DNA from 2 places in the Erwinia sp. 9145 genome. Region 1 is predicted to be linked to the other one. Evidence: predicted binding sites of a transcription regulator. Region 1 holds the regulator's gene; the other holds the start of a gene.
What was found. Region 1 encodes sigma-54, which starts transcription at its own class of promoters, with help from an activator protein. Its sites were predicted from a motif close to GTTGGCACANNTTTCGCTNT; they were not measured.
Positions count from the first base shown of each region.

Region 2: the regulator sigma-54 is predicted to act here: its motif matches at 2,375-2,394, upstream of glnA (glutamate--ammonia ligase).

Region 1 covers NZ_JQNE01000001.1:3,408,262-3,416,026, reverse strand. The annotation lists gene mtgA (monofunctional biosynthetic peptidoglycan transglycosylase) at 1-639, shown strand, start outside; gene npr (PTS phosphocarrier protein NPr) at 657-929, opposite strand; gene rapZ (RNase adapter RapZ) at 926-1,780, opposite strand; gene ptsN (PTS IIA-like nitrogen regulatory protein PtsN) at 1,880-2,362, opposite strand; gene hpf (ribosome hibernation promoting factor) at 2,564-2,851, opposite strand; gene rpoN (RNA polymerase factor sigma-54) at 2,874-4,307, opposite strand; gene lptB (LPS export ABC transporter ATP-binding protein) at 4,354-5,079, opposite strand; gene lptA (lipopolysaccharide ABC transporter substrate-binding protein LptA) at 5,079-5,627, opposite strand; gene lptC (LPS export ABC transporter periplasmic protein LptC) at 5,599-6,174, opposite strand; gene kdsC (3-deoxy-manno-octulosonate-8-phosphatase KdsC) at 6,171-6,728, opposite strand; gene kdsD (arabinose-5-phosphate isomerase KdsD) at 6,745-7,731, opposite strand; gene FA91_RS16130 (calcium/sodium antiporter) at 7,745-7,765, opposite strand, start outside.
Region 2 covers NZ_JQNE01000001.1:4,016,181-4,023,945, reverse strand. The annotation lists gene yihX (glucose-1-phosphatase) at 1-143, opposite strand, end outside; gene typA (ribosome-dependent GTPase TypA) at 283-2,106, opposite strand; gene glnA (glutamate--ammonia ligase) at 2,508-3,917, shown strand; gene glnL (nitrogen regulation protein NR(II)) at 4,071-5,120, shown strand; gene glnG (nitrogen regulation protein NR(I)) at 5,129-6,538, shown strand; gene hemN (oxygen-independent coproporphyrinogen III oxidase) at 6,567-7,765, opposite strand, start outside.

The DNA.
Region 1 (7,765 bases):
TGGATTGCAGGCATTTTACTTTTTTCATTTTTACCCGTGCCGTTTTCAGCCGTGATGGTCGAGCGACAGTTGGGCGCGTGGCTAAGTGGAAACTTTCGCTACGTCGCGCATTCTGACTGGGCCGGGCGGGACGCGATCTCGTCATGGATGCCGCTGGCGGTCATTGCCTCTGAAGATCAAAAGTTCCCGACGCACTGGGGGTTTGACGTGCAGGCCATTCAGTCGGTGCTGGATAACGAAGGCGGGCGGATGCGCGGTGCTTCGACGCTGTCGCAGCAGACTGCAAAAAACGTCTTTTTGTGGGACGGGCGAAGCTGGGTACGGAAAGGGCTGGAAGCTGTACTGACGGTTGGCATTGAAACCGTCTGGACAAAAAGACGGATCGTCACGGTTTATCTGAACGTGGCGGAATTTGGCGACGGCGTATTCGGCGTTGAAGAAGCCTCTCAGCGCTACTTCCATAAGCCTGCCAGCCGCCTATCAATGTCGGAAGCCGCGCTGCTGGCGGCCGTTCTGCCTAATCCCATCAGGTTTCGCGCTGATGCGCCATCGGGCTATGTCCGCCAGCGTCAGCAGTGGATTTTACGACAGATGAAGCAGCTGGGCGGTGAAGGATTTATTCGCGAACACCGGCTTTAACGACAGCGCGGGAACAGTCAGTCTTCGTCGAAACCGGCGTTGAACAGCGCAATCACGGCCGTTAATGCCTGCTGCTCTTCCGGGCCGGTGGCTTCGATCTCTATTTGTCCGCCCTGCGCCGAATCCAGCATCAGCAGCGCGATAACGCTGCTGGCTTCGGCTTCGGTGCCGCTCTCGTTGCGCAGCAGAACTTCAGCGTCAAAACTCTGAACCAGTTCAAACAGCTTCATCGCCGGACGGGCGTGCATTCCCAGCTTGTTGGTGATTTCAACGGTATGTCTGATGGTCATGATTTGCGTTTTTCCAGCGTGCGATGCCGCGACTGAACGTTCTTACCGCGCGAGCGGAAATAGTCGGCAAGCTGCTCGGCAATGTAAACGGAACGATGCTTACCGCCTGTACAGCCGATGGCGACCGTCAGATAGCTGCGGTTATTGGTTTCAAGCATTGGCAGCCACAGTTCCAGATAGCTACGCGTCTGATAAATAAAGTTATGGACTTCCGTATGGCGGTCGAGGAAGGCGGCAACCGGACGATCGAGACCGGTCATCGGGCGCAGTTTCGGGTCCCAGTGCGGATTGGGCAAAAAGCGCACGTCGAAAACGTAGTCAGCATCAATAGGGAGGCCGTGCTTAAAACCAAACGATTCAAACACCATCGTCAGTTCACGCTCGCGCTTGCCAAGCAGGCGGGTGCGCAGCATTTCAGCCAGCTCATGTACCGACATCTCTGACGTATCGACGATAAGGTCGGCGCGCGAGCGCAGCGGTTCAAGCAGATCGCTCTCTTCATCGATGGCGCTTTCCAGCGAAAGATTTTTACTGGAGAGCGGATGAAGTCGGCGCGTGTCGCTGTAGCGACGGATCAGCGTATTGCGATCGGCATCCAGAAACAGTAGCTGAGGAGAAAAGCTGTCCGGCAGATTCGTCAGGGCTTTCTCAAATACTTCCGGCGATTCAGGCATATTGCGCACGTCAATGCTTACTGCCGCCGAAATATTTCTGTCAGCAAGCGACTTTGCCAGTTCAGGCAGCAGGGTGACGGGCAGATTGTCAACGCAGTAAAAGCCCATATCCTCAAGCGCCCGCAACGCAACGGATTTGCCGGAGCCTGAACGACCGCTGACGATCATCAGCACCATGAGATATTCTCCTGATTTGCCTGTTGGCGGTTGGGAAGTCGCCTCAGCGCGACGGCTTCCCTTCCATATTACATGCCATCCCGTCTGCCGACGACTGGCTTAGTGGCTTTGTTCATGATCTTCCGCCATGATTTCATACAGTTCTTCATCGCTCTGGGCAGCGCGCAGGCGGCGGCAAACGGTTTTGTCCGCCAGACGTTTAGCCACCAGCGAAAGCGTATGCAGATGCGTTTTACACTGATCGGCAGGCACCAGCAGCGCAAAAAGCAGATCAACCGGCTGGTTATCAATGGCATCAAAGGCGATAGGCTGGTCAAGTCGGATAAAGACACCGACCGCGCGCAGCGTATCTTCAATCAGCTTGCCGTGCGGGATCGCAATGCCGTTGCCAATGCCGGTACTGCCCATACGCTCGCGCGTCAGTATCGCCTCAAAGATCGTCTGATGAGGCAGATTAAGCTGTTTTGCCGCCAGTTCGCTGATGATTTCCAGCGCCCGTTTCTTGCTTTGGCAGTGTACGCCGCTCCGGGTACAGTCCACGCTCAGTACCGAGCGTAGTTCCAGTGTTGCATCATTGTTCATCATAGTTTCACTTACGTGCTCGCTTCCGCCTGGTCAATGGCGCTTTTTTATTACGTCGCCAGAACCGCAGCGCGGCGCCCCGGTCAACGACAGGCATGATACAGAGGTTAACGGCTCGTTCTCTTTGCAAGAGGACGAGCCGGACATCCCATCCTTATCATAGATAAGGATGTTGAAAAAATAATCAATGCCTGCGCAAAATTAGTGTTGTTTTAACTTGTCTTTATGTTTGTTTAACTGGCGTGTCAGCTTATCAATTAAGCCATCAATCGCCGCATACATATCTTTTTCTTCCGATGTGGCATGCAACTCGCCGCCGTTAACGTGCAGCGTCGCCTCCGCTATCTGGGTCACTTTCGCGACCTTCAGAACAATATAAACCTGATTGATGCGATCAAAATACTGCTCAAGCTTGGCGAATTTGCTGGTAACAAAGTCGCGCAGCGGCTCGGTGATTTCAACGTTCTGTCCGGTAATATTGAGTTGCATACTGTCTTCCTTATCTGTTCATTCAGACCAGCTGTTTACGCTGATTTGAAGGCGGGATGGATAAAGACTCTCGGTACTTCGCGACGGTGCGGCGAGCCACCATGATCCCCTGGCCGGAGAGCAGGGTGGTCAGCTTACTGTCACTCAGAGGCTTAGCGGGATTTTCCGCCGAGATTAATTTCTTCACCAGTGCGCGTATCGCCGTTGATGAGGCTTCGCCGCCACCTTCCGTACTGACGTGACTGGAGAAAAAATATTTGAGTTCAAAAATGCCGCGCGGGCTGTGCAGATATTTCTGCGTGGTGACGCGAGAGATCGTCGATTCATGCATCTCCACGGCGCTGGCGATATCAGCCAGCACCATCGGACGCATAAACTCCTCGCCCTGCTCAAAGAACGCCTGCTGCTGCTCAACGATGCAGCGGGTGACCTTCAGCAGCGTATCGTTGCGGCTCTCCAGACTCTTGATCAGCCATTTCGCTTCCTGCAAGTTGCTGCGAATAAACTGGTTGTCGCTGTCGTTGCGGGATGAGCCCCCCAGCGACGCATAGTGCTGATTAATGCGCAGTCTCGGCACGCTGTCGCTGTTGAGTTCCACGGCCCAGCGCCCGCTGATCTGTTTCACCAGTACATCGGGGATCACGTACTCCGGCTCGCTGGTGTTGATCGACTGGCCGGGACGCGGGTCGAGGCTCTGGATCAGCTGCATCGCATTTTTCAGCACGTCCTCTTTCAGACGCGTAATCCGCATCAGGCTGCGAAAGTCATGATTGGCCAACAGGTCGAGATGTTCGCCGACAATCAGCCTGGCTTCCGATAAAAACGGCTGATCGGGTAAGAACTGTGAAAGCTGAACCAGCAGACAGTCGCGCAGGTTGCGCGCGCATACCCCGACGGGGTCAAAACGCTGAACGCGCTTCAGTACCGCCTCGACTTCGTCAGGGGACAGATCTTCATCGCCAATGCTCTCAAGTATCTCTTCGAGCGTGGCGGTGAGATAACCGGTGTCGTCAACGGCATCGACAATCGAGGTGGCAATGGCGCGATCCGTCTCGCTGAACGGCGTCAGCCCAACCTGCCACATCAGATAGTCCTGAAGCGACTGGGTGGTTTCGCCCTGATAAACAGGCAGTTCGTCATCATGATAATCCGTACCGGTGCCCGAAGGCGTGCCGGCGGTATAGATCTCGTCCCAGGTGGCATCCAGAGGAAGCTCTTCCGGCATCTCTTTCTGCTCAAGCGCTTCACGCGTGTCCAGCGCTTCCTTCTCCTGGTACTCGCGGGTTTCGACCTCTTCGTGAAACTCCGTCTGTTCAAGCAAGGGGTTGGTTTCCAGCGCCTGCTGAATCTCCTGCTGAAGCTCAAGCGTGGAGAGTTGCAGCAGGCGGATGGCCTGCTGTAGCTGCGGCGTCATGGCAAGCTGTTGACTAAGCCTGAGTTGCAAACCTTGCTTCATATTCAGGGTACAATTTCCTTAAAACTTAACAGCGATGAATACCTTATCAGAGTCTGAACTCTTCTCCCAAATAGACGCGTTTTACCTGTTCGTCAGCAAGGATCGCTTCCGGCGAACCGTGGGCGATTAAGTGTCCCTGGCTGACGATGTAAGCCCGTTCGCAGACCGCCAGCGTTTCACGCACGTTGTGATCGGTGATCAGCACGCCCAGGCCGCTGTCGCGCAGGTGCTCAATGATCTTTTTAATATCAATAACCGAGATGGGATCGACACCGGCGAATGGCTCGTCCAGCAGGATGAATTTGGGATTTGCCGCCAGCGCGCGGGCGATTTCAACGCGACGGCGTTCACCGCCGGAGAGCGCCTGACCGATGTTGTCACGCAGGTGCTCAATGTGAAACTCGCTCATCAGCTCGTTAGCGCGATCTTCTCGCTGTTCGGTGGTGAGATCCTCACGGATCTGCAAGACGGCCATCAGATTGTCATACACGCTTAAACGGCGGAAAATCGAGGCTTCCTGCGGCAGGTAGCCGATGCCGCGACGCGCACGCGCGTGAAGCGGCAGGATGCTGATATCCTCATCATCAATAACGATGCGGCCCGCGTCGCGCGGCACAATGCCGACCACCATATAAAACGTGGTGGTTTTACCCGCGCCGTTCGGGCCAAGCAGGCCAACAATTTCGCCGGATTTAACTTCCAGGCTGACATCTTCCACCACGCGACGGCCTTTGTAAGCCTTCGCCAGATTTTCCGCAATTAAAGTCGCCATCAGTTACTCTTTTTTTGTCCGTCAGGGGCGTTGCCTTTGTCCTGAAGCTGTGACGGCACCAGGATCGTGGTGACGCGCTTGCCGCTGCTGCCGTAAGCCTGCATTTTCTGCTCTTTAACCAGATAGGTAATGCGGTCGCCTTTCACGTTGCTGTCGAGCTGTTCAAGAAACGCATCGCCCGTCAGCTCGACAAAGTCTTTCGCCAGCTCGTAATGCATTTTCTGCGCATGGCCTTTGACCGGTTTGCCGCTGTCCTGCATTTGATAGAAGGTGGCGGGCTGGCCGTAAGCGTCAACGATGGTTTTATTGCTGTCGCCGCCCGGACGGGTGACCACTACTTTGTCAGCGGTGATTTTAATCGAGCCCTGAGTCACGATAACGTTGCCGGTAAACGTGGCGACGTTGCCCTGCATATCCAGCGCCTGATTTTCAGAATCCACGTTGACCGGTTTGTCCGAGTCGCCTGTCAGCGCAAACGCCGGCAGGCTGGTGGCCAACAACAGGCCAAGCGTTAAGCGCTTAAGGTTGTTTTTCATTTTGAATTTCATAAGAGGTTTTGACCTTTTCAATCAACTCGGCAGTTTTTTTCCGTAAGTTTCCACGCATTTTCATGCCTGTAGAGTTAAAGCTGCTGCCATAAAGCGTAACACGATCGTCGGACGTGACGTCCTGCGTCACCAGGTTAACGATGGCATTATCCGTTTTTATGCGTTCCAACTGCGCATCTTTCGTCAGGCTGTTCACCTCAACGTGACCGTAAAGGTACAGCATTCGGTCATTGGTCAGTTTGGCTTTATCCGATCTTACCGACCAGGTCGGCACTTTATTGTCATCGTAGGTGGTCATTACCGGGTTATCGAACCAGCTAACCGACTCTTCAGAAAACCAGGTGACGGTATCGGAAACCAGTTTGTAGCTCAGCGTACCCTGCGGGTTATAGACCACCGTGTTGGAGCTTTGGCTGGTGTAGGTCGGCTCTTCACTGTTCGTTTTTTTTCTGGCGGCATCGTTATCGGTATCCGCGAGGTTCCAGCCGATCAATACGATAGCCACCAACGCCAGCAACAGCGTCATCCAGCGCCTTGTTTTACTCATACAGACTGCCCTTTGGCATCATCAAACTTATCCTGTGCGATGAGAATCAGATCGCAAATTTCCCGCACTGCGCCGCGTCCGCCATTGATACGGGTGACATATTTTGCGCGCGGAAGCAGCACCGGGTGCGCATCGGCCACGGCAACGCTGAGGCCCACCTTTTCCATTACCGGCCAGTCGATCAGGTCATCGCCAATGTAAGCGACCTGTTCAGGCGTTAGCGACAGTGTATCCAGAAGTTCATGGAAGGCCAAAAGCTTATCGGACTGTCCCTGGTAAAGATGCGTAATGCCCAGCGTGGCGCAGCGATCTTCCAGCAGCTTTGCTTTACGGCCGGTGATAATGGCGACCTCTACGTCGGCGTTGAGCAGGCAGCGGATGCCATAACCATCGCGGACGTTAAATGCCTTCAGTTCTTCGCCGCTGTTGCCCTGAAAAATGACGCCGTCCGACATCACGCCGTCCACGTCGCAAATCAGCAGTTTGATCTGCGCAGCACGAGTCATAACGTCTTTGCTGACCGCGCCGTAGCAGGTTTCAACCCAGGTACTCATTCGTCTTTATTCCTCGTTAAACCACGCCCGCGCGCAGCATGTCATGCATATGCACCACGCCAAGCAGGCGATCGCCATCGGCGACCATCACGGCGGTAATATTCCGGCTCTGCATCAGATTGAGCGCTTCCACCGCCAGCGTGTTAGGCCGCACCCGAACGCCGCCGCTGGTCATCACGCTGGCGATGCCGGCATGCTGAATATCGATGCCCATATCAAACACGCGACGGAGATCGCCATCGGTGAATACGCCTTCGATCTTCATTAAATCATTGCAGATCACCGTCATGCCCATGTTTTTACGGGTGATCTCCAGCAGGGCATCACGTAATGAAGCATCGTGGCTGACGTGAGGAATATCATCGCCCGTGTGCATGATGTCATTAACCGTGAGCAACAGCTTGCGACCTAACGCGCCGCCCGGATGAGAGAGCGCAAAATCTTCGGCGGTAAAGCCACGCGCCTTCAGCAGCGCAACGGCCAGCGCATCGCCCATCACCAGCGTGGCGGTGGTGCTTGAGGTTGGCGCCAGGCCCAGCGGACAGGCTTCTTCCGGTACTTTAACACAGAGATGGATATCCGCAGCACGCCCCATCGCGCTCTCCGGTCGGCTGGTCATACAAATCAGTAACACATGCAGGCGTTTCAGCACCGGGATCAGGGCGAGGATCTCAGCAGACTCGCCTGAGTTGGAGATGGCGATCACCACATCGTCCGCGCTGACCATGCCCAGATCGCCGTGGCTGGCTTCGGCAGGATGAACAAAAAAGGCGGGCGTACCGGTACTGGCGAAGGTTGCCGCCATCTTTTTACCAATATGGCCTGATTTGCCGATACCCATCACCACCACTTTGCCTTTGCAGCCGTAAATGCGCTCACAGGCCCGGGAAAAGTCGTGATTAATGTACTGATCGAGATGCTCCAGACCCGCGCGCTCGATAGAAAGAACCTCTTTGCCTGCCTGTTGAAAATCAAAATTCGGGTCGAGCGGTTGCGGTGACATAGTTTTCAATCCTTTACCAGAGGGTAGCCGAGGG
Region 2 (7,765 bases), 610 kb from region 1:
TCATGGCGATGAAAGTTTTCATCCATGGTAAAACGCGCGGTAAGCGTGGCGAGCGGCACACGACCCAGATCGCTCCAGACGCCGAGAACCCGGTTGAAATCAATATCAACAATGACGTTACCTAAATCAAAGATATACAGCATGGTCATCTCCTTTTGTGCCGGTGAGCTATTCACTCTAGCGTTAAAAGAGGAGACTGAACAGGTGAGGGATTTGAAAACTGCGAGGAAGCTTCCAGGCCGGATGAACACCGGCCTGGAAAAGAGCTGAGCAAAAAGAGGATTAGCTCTCTTTTGGCCCGCGGCTTGCGCGTTTACGATCGTTTTCCGTCAGGTGACGTTTACGAATACGCACGGACTGCGGCGTTACTTCGACCAGTTCGTCATCATCGATGAACTCGATAGCCTGCTCAAGCGTCATTTTGATGGCCGGAACCAGCGTGGTGGCTTCGTCTGTACCGGAAGCACGCATGTTGGTCAGTTTCTTACCGGTCAGACAGTTCACGGTCAGATCGTTGGAGCGTGAGTGAATACCGATGATCTGGCCTTCATACACTTCCGCGCCGTGTCCCAGGAACAGTTTGCCGCGATCCTGAAGGCTGTACAGGGCGAAGGCGACTGCTTTACCCTGGCCGTTGGAGATCAGCACGCCGTTCTGACGCTGGCCCACTTCGCCCTGACGAACGTCGTCATAATGGCTGAAGGTAGAGTACAGCAGGCCCGTACCGGAGGTCATGGTCATGAACTCGTTACGGAAGCCAATCAGACCACGGCTCGGGATAACGTAGTCGAGACGTACGCGACCTTTACCATCCGGATCCATGTTTTTCATGTCGGCTTTACGCTCGCCCATCGCCTGCATCACGGAACCCTGATGCTGCTCTTCGATATCCAGCGTAACGTTTTCGAATGGCTCCTGCTTGCGGCCTTCGAATTCACGGAAGATAACTTTCGGACGCGATACGGCCAGTTCGAAACCTTCACGGCGCATGTTTTCGATCAGTACCGACAGGTGCAGCTCGCCGCGACCTGATACGCGGAACGCGTCAGCATCTGACGTTTCTTCCACGCGCAGCGCCACGTTATGCACCAGCTCTTTGTTCAGACGGTCAAGGATCTGACGCGACGTCACGTACTTACCTTCTTTACCACAGAAAGGTGAGGTGTTGACGTTAAAGAACATGGTGACGGTAGGCTCATCAACGCTCAGCGCTGGCAGCGCCTCAACGTTCTGTGGATCACAGATCGTATCGGAGATGTTCAGTTCGCCCAGACCGGTGATAGCGATGATATCGCCCGCTTCGGCTTCGGTGGCGTCAATGCGCTCCAGGCCGAGGTGAGTCAGCACTTTACCGACTTTACCATTACGGGTTTTGCCTTCGCTGTCTACAACAGTAACCTGCTGATTCGGCTTAACTTTACCACGCTTAATGCGACCAATGCCGATTACGCCAACGTAGTTGTTGTAATCAAGCTGGGAAATCTGCATCTGGAACGGCGCATCCATTTCAACCTGCGGCGGTGAAACGTGCTCAATGATCGCCTCATACAGCGGGGTCATATCATCGGCCATATCATTATGATCCAGACCCGCGATACCGTTCAGGGCAGAGGCATAGATTACCGGGAAGTCGAGCTGCTCGTCGGTCGCGTCAAGGTTTACAAACAGGTCGAATACCTGATCGACAACCCAGTCCGGACGTGCGCCAGGACGGTCGACTTTGTTAATTACCACGATCGGCTTCAGACCATTAGCGAACGCTTTTTTGGTCACGAAACGGGTTTGCGGCATAGGGCCATCCATTGCATCCACAACCAGCAGCACCGAGTCAACCATCGACATCACGCGCTCCACCTCGCCGCCGAAGTCGGCGTGTCCGGGGGTATCCACGATATTGATGCGGTAGTCTTTCCAATTAATGGCGGTGTTTTTTGCGAGGATGGTAATCCCACGCTCTTTCTCCAAATCGTTGGAGTCCATTACGCGTTCGGTTGCTTCAGCGCGGGCATCAAACGTGCCGGACTGTTGCAGCAACTTATCAACCAAGGTGGTTTTACCATGGTCAACGTGGGCAATAATGGCGATGTTACGCAAATTTTCGATCACAGCTTTGCCTCAGGCATTAGAAATAGCGCGCTATTGTACACGGATTAATCGAAGGACTGAACAGGATCACAGATTTCAATTAAAGATAACTCTCAGGGTTGCTTTTTATGCCAATAACGGTGCAAAAAATGCACCTTAATGATAATTTGCACCATTATGGTGCCAACACCCTACCGCAAAGCACCATAATGGTGCGCGCCATCCATCGTGGTGCAGCTCTTCTTTAACAAGAGCGCGCATCATAGCGCTTTTCCGGGCAAATGAGAAAGTTGGCATAGATTTCGCTTTTATATTCTTAAGCCAGAAATGCAAGTTTCTACAACGGTTGATGACGTAGCAGAGATCTCCGCCATGAGGCTCTCTGAGCAACACGACACTGACAAAATCCAGGAGAGTTAAGTATGTCCGCTGAACACGTTCTGTCGATGATGAACGAGCATGAAGTCAAGTTTGTTGACCTGCGTTTTACCGACACTAAAGGTAAAGAGCAGCATGTGACCATTCCTGCACACCAGGTTAACGCTGACTTCTTCGAAGAAGGCAAAATGTTTGACGGCTCCTCAATTGGCGGCTGGAAAGGCATTAACGAATCAGACATGGTTCTGATGCCTGATGCGTCCACTGCGGTTATCGATCCGTTCTTCGAAGACGCTACGCTTATCATTCGCTGCGACATCCTTGAGCCTGGCACCATGCAGGGTTATGACCGCGATCCGCGCTCAATCGCCAAGCGCGCAGAAGATTTCCTGCGCTCATCAGGCATTGCAGATACCGTTCTTTTTGGACCAGAGCCTGAATTCTTCCTGTTTGACGACGTCCGCTTCGGCGCAACGACGTCGGGTTCGCACGTGGCTATCGACGATATCGAAGCAGCCTGGAACACCGGTAAAACGTATGAAGGCGGCAACAAAGGTCACCGTCCTGGCCTGAAAGGCGGCTACTTCCCGGTACCACCGGTCGACTCTTCTCAGGATATCCGTTCAGCCATGTGTCTAATCATGGAACAGATGGGTCTGGTGGTTGAAGCGCATCACCACGAAGTGGCAACGGCAGGTCAGAACGAAGTGGCTACCCGCTTCAACACTATGACCAAAAAAGCGGACGAAATTCAGATCTACAAATACGTTGTTCACAACGTTGCGCACGCCTGGGGCAAAACGGCCACCTTTATGCCAAAACCTATTTTTGGTGATAACGGTTCCGGCATGCACTGCCATATGTCACTTTCTAAAGATGGCAACAACCTGTTCGCAGGCGATAAATACGGCGGCCTGTCAGAAACGGCGCTGTTCTATATCGGCGGCGTGATCAAACATGCTAAAGCCATCAACGCGCTGGCTAACCCAACCACTAACTCCTACAAGCGTCTGGTGCCTGGATACGAAGCCCCGGTCATGCTGGCTTACTCCGCCCGTAACCGTTCTGCGTCAATCCGTATTCCTGTGGTTGCCAGCCCGAAAGCGCGCCGTATCGAAGCGCGTTTCCCTGACCCGGCGGCTAACCCATACCTGGCGTTCTCTGCACTGCTGATGGCTGGCCTGGACGGCATCATCAACAAGATCCACCCTGGCGATGCGATGGACAAAAACCTGTATGACCTGCCGCCGGAAGAAGAAGCAGAAATTCCAAAAGTAGCGGGTTCGCTGGAAGAAGCGTTGAATGCGCTGAACGAAGACCGTGAATTCCTGACGCGCGGCGGCGTATTCACCGATGACGCTATCGACGCCTATATCGATCTGCGTAAGGCCGAGATGGATCGCGTGCGTATGACGCCACATCCGGTTGAATTCGAACTCTACTACAGCGTTTAACCGCTCTCACCCGGCTTCCTGATATCAACGTGCCGGGAATTGTTGCCGTGGAAATTGCAGCCCATCTTCGGATGGGCTTTTTTCTCCACGCATCCGCCGTCCCGGAACGACTTTGGGACTATAATGCACTAAAAAAGTGCAGGGGAACGCTGTATGGCAACAGGCAAGCTGCCCGATGCTGGGCAGATCCTCAACTCTCTGATTAATAGCGTGCTGCTGGTTGACAGCGAACTGGTGGTTCACTTCGCCAATCCTGCGGCGCAGCAGTTACTGTCACAAAGCTCACGCAAGCTGTTTGGTACGCCGCTGCCGGAGCTGGTGGGCTACTTTTCGCTGAATATTGAGGTCATGCGCGAAAGTCTCAACGCCGGGCAGGGCTTTACCGACAGCGAAGTGACGCTGGTGGTCGACAGCCGGGCGCACATCATGTCACTTACCGCTCAACGCCTTGCTGACGGCTTTATTCTGCTGGAGATGGCGCCGATGGATAATCAGCGTCGACTCAGTCAGGAGCAGCTTCAGCATGCGCAGCAGGTCGCGGCGCGCGATCTGGTTCGCGGCCTGGCGCATGAAATTAAAAATCCATTGGGCGGCTTACGCGGCGCGGCGCAGCTTCTGGCGAAAGCGCTGCCCGATCCTTCGCTGACGGAATACACCAAAGTGATCATTGAACAGGCCGACCGCTTGCGTAACCTGGTCGATCGCCTGTTGGGACCGCAGCAGCCGGGCATGCACATTACCCAAAGCATTCATCAGGCCGCCGAGCGCGTGGTCAATCTGGTTTCAATGGAGCTGCCTGATAACGTCACGTTAATTCGTGATTACGATCCCAGCCTTCCCGAACTGCCGCACGATCCCGATCAGATTGAGCAGGTGCTGTTGAATATGGTGCGTAATGCGCTTCAGGCGCTCGGGGAAAACGGAGGAACCATTACGTTGCGCACCCGCACCGCTTTTCAGCTCACGCTGCACGGCACGCGTTATCGACTGGTTGCCCGCATTGATATTGAAGACAACGGGCCGGGCATTCCTTCGCAGCTTCAGGATACGTTGTTTTATCCAATGGTAAGCGGACGCGAAGGCGGAACCGGCCTGGGTCTGTCGATCGCGCGTAGCCTGATCGATCAGCACTCGGGAAAAATAGAATTTAACAGTTGGCCTGGCCATACCGAATTTTCGGTTTATCTGCCTATTCGTAAATAGAGGTTTCTATGCAACGAGGGATAGTTTGGATCGTCGATGACGATAGCTCCATTCGCTGGGTGCTCGAGCGTGCGCTCACAGGAGCCGGTTTAAGCTGTGTTACGTTTGACAGCGGTAACGAGGTGCTGGAAGCCCTCACCACCAAAACCCCAGACGTTTTACTTTCAGATATTCGTATGCCCGGCATGGACGGACTGGCGCTACTCAAACAGATCAAGCAGCGGCACCCGATGCTCCCGGTCATCATTATGACCGCGCACTCCGATCTTGATGCGGCAGTCAGCGCCTATCAACAAGGGGCGTTTGATTATCTGCCTAAACCCTTTGATATTGACGAAGCGGTGGCGCTGGTCGAACGCGCGATCAGCCATTATCAGGAGCAGCAGCAGCCGCGTAACCAGCCGGTCAGCGGCCCGACCGCCGACATCATTGGCGAAGCACCGGCGATGCAGGACGTATTTCGTATCATCGGCCGCCTTTCCCGCTCCTCCATCAGCGTGCTGATTAACGGCGAATCAGGCACCGGTAAGGAGCTGGTGGCGCATGCGCTGCATCGTCACAGTCCGCGCGGCAAGGCGCCCTTTATCGCGCTGAATATGGCCGCGATCCCGAAAGATTTAATTGAATCTGAGCTGTTCGGCCATGAAAAAGGCGCGTTCACCGGTGCGAATCAAATTCGTCAGGGTCGCTTTGAGCAGGCCGATGGCGGCACGCTGTTCCTTGATGAAATTGGCGATATGCCGCTCGATGTGCAAACACGACTGCTGCGCGTGCTGGCTGACGGTCAGTTCTATCGCGTTGGCGGCTATGCGCCGGTTAAAGTGGATGTGCGTATTATTGCTGCGACGCACCAGAATCTTGAACTGCGGGTGCAGGAAGGTAAATTCCGCGAGGATCTCTTTCACCGTCTGAACGTGATACGCGTTCACCTGCCTCCGCTGCGCGAACGCCGAGAAGATATCCCGCGCCTGGCGCGCTATTTTCTTCAGGTTGCCGCACGCGAACTGGGCGTGGAAGCAAAAATTCTGCATCCCGAAACCGAAAAGGCGCTCACGCGTCTGCACTGGTCGGGTAACGTTCGCCAGCTGGAAAATACCTGCCGCTGGCTGACGGTGATGGCCGCCGGGCAGGAGGTGCTGATTCAGGATCTGCCGCCAGAGCTGTTTGAAACGTCGACGCCTGACAGCCCGGTGCAGTCGCTGCCGGATAGTTGGGCAACGCTGCTGGCGCAGTGGGCCGATCGCGCGCTGCGTTCCGGTCATCAAAACCTGTTATCGGAAGCGCAGCCGGAAATGGAGCGTACGCTGTTAACGACGGCGCTTCGGCACACGCAGGGACACAAGCAGGAGGCGGCGCGCCTGCTTGGCTGGGGGCGCAACACGCTGACCCGCAAGCTGAAAGAGTTAGGAATGGAGTGATCGTTAAGGCCGGCGCAAGCCGGCCTTTTTATATGACGCGTGAGAACTTTTGCAGACGCGCCTTTTGCCGCAGATAGACGTCAAAACACATGCAGATATTCCTGATAAGGAGGCGGCCTTTAGGGGTAACCTGAAGCCCTTTGTCATCACGTTTCACCAGCCCGTCACTAATCAGGGGAGCAAGCAGCGCCAGATCGTCGGCGAAATAGTCAGTAAAACCGCCTTCAGGCAGGCTAAAATCGGCAAAATTGAGTGAAAAATTGCAGATTAACGTTTTTATCACATCGCGACGCAGGCAGTCGTCTTCAGAGAGTTTTACGCCTCGCCACAGCGCCGTGCGATGGTCGGCGATATCCGCATAGTATGCCTTCAGCTCTTTCTGATTCTGCGCATAGCTGTCGCCCAGCATGCTGATGGCCGATACACCCATACCGAGCAGATCGCTGTCGCCCTGCGTGGTATAGCCCTGGAAGTTGCGATGAAGTTTGCCTTCGCGTTGGGCGATGGCCAGCTCGTCGTTCGGATGAGCAAAATGATCCATGCCGATGAACTGATAGCCGCCGTGCGTCAGCGTGGCAATGGATTGCTGAAGGATATCAAGCTTTTGCTGCGCGTTCGGCAGGTCAGCTTCTTTGATTTTCCTCTGTGCGGCAAACAGCGCAGGCATGTGCGCATAGTTAAATACGCTGAGCCGATCCGGCCTGAGCCCAATGACTTTTTCAAGCGTGAAGGCGAAGCTTTCAGGCGTTTGCAGCGGCAAGCCGTAGATCAAATCCAGATTGGTAGAGGTGAATCCCAGCGCACGGGCACGATCTACAAGGGCAAATATCGTCTCCTCGTCCTGCACGCGATTCACTTTTTCCTGCACCGCCTTGTTGAAATCCTGCACGCCCATACTCAGGCGATTAAAACCCGCCGCACGTAAATGGTCGAGCACGTCCAGCTCTATTTCACGCGGATCAACCTCAATCGACAGTTCAGCGTTATCGCTAAAATCGAACTGTGTCCGCAGCAGCGTAATTAAACGGGTGATTTGCGTCTTGCTAAGGTAGGTTGGCGTACCGCCGCCCCAGTGCATCTGGCTGACGCTGCGATGGCGAAACAGCGGCGCACGAGCTTTGATTTCATTTTCCAGGGCGTCCAGATATGCATCCGCTTTGTGGTGCTGTCGGGTCACCACCTTGTTGCATCCGCAGAAGTAGCACAGACGATGGCAGAAAGGAATGT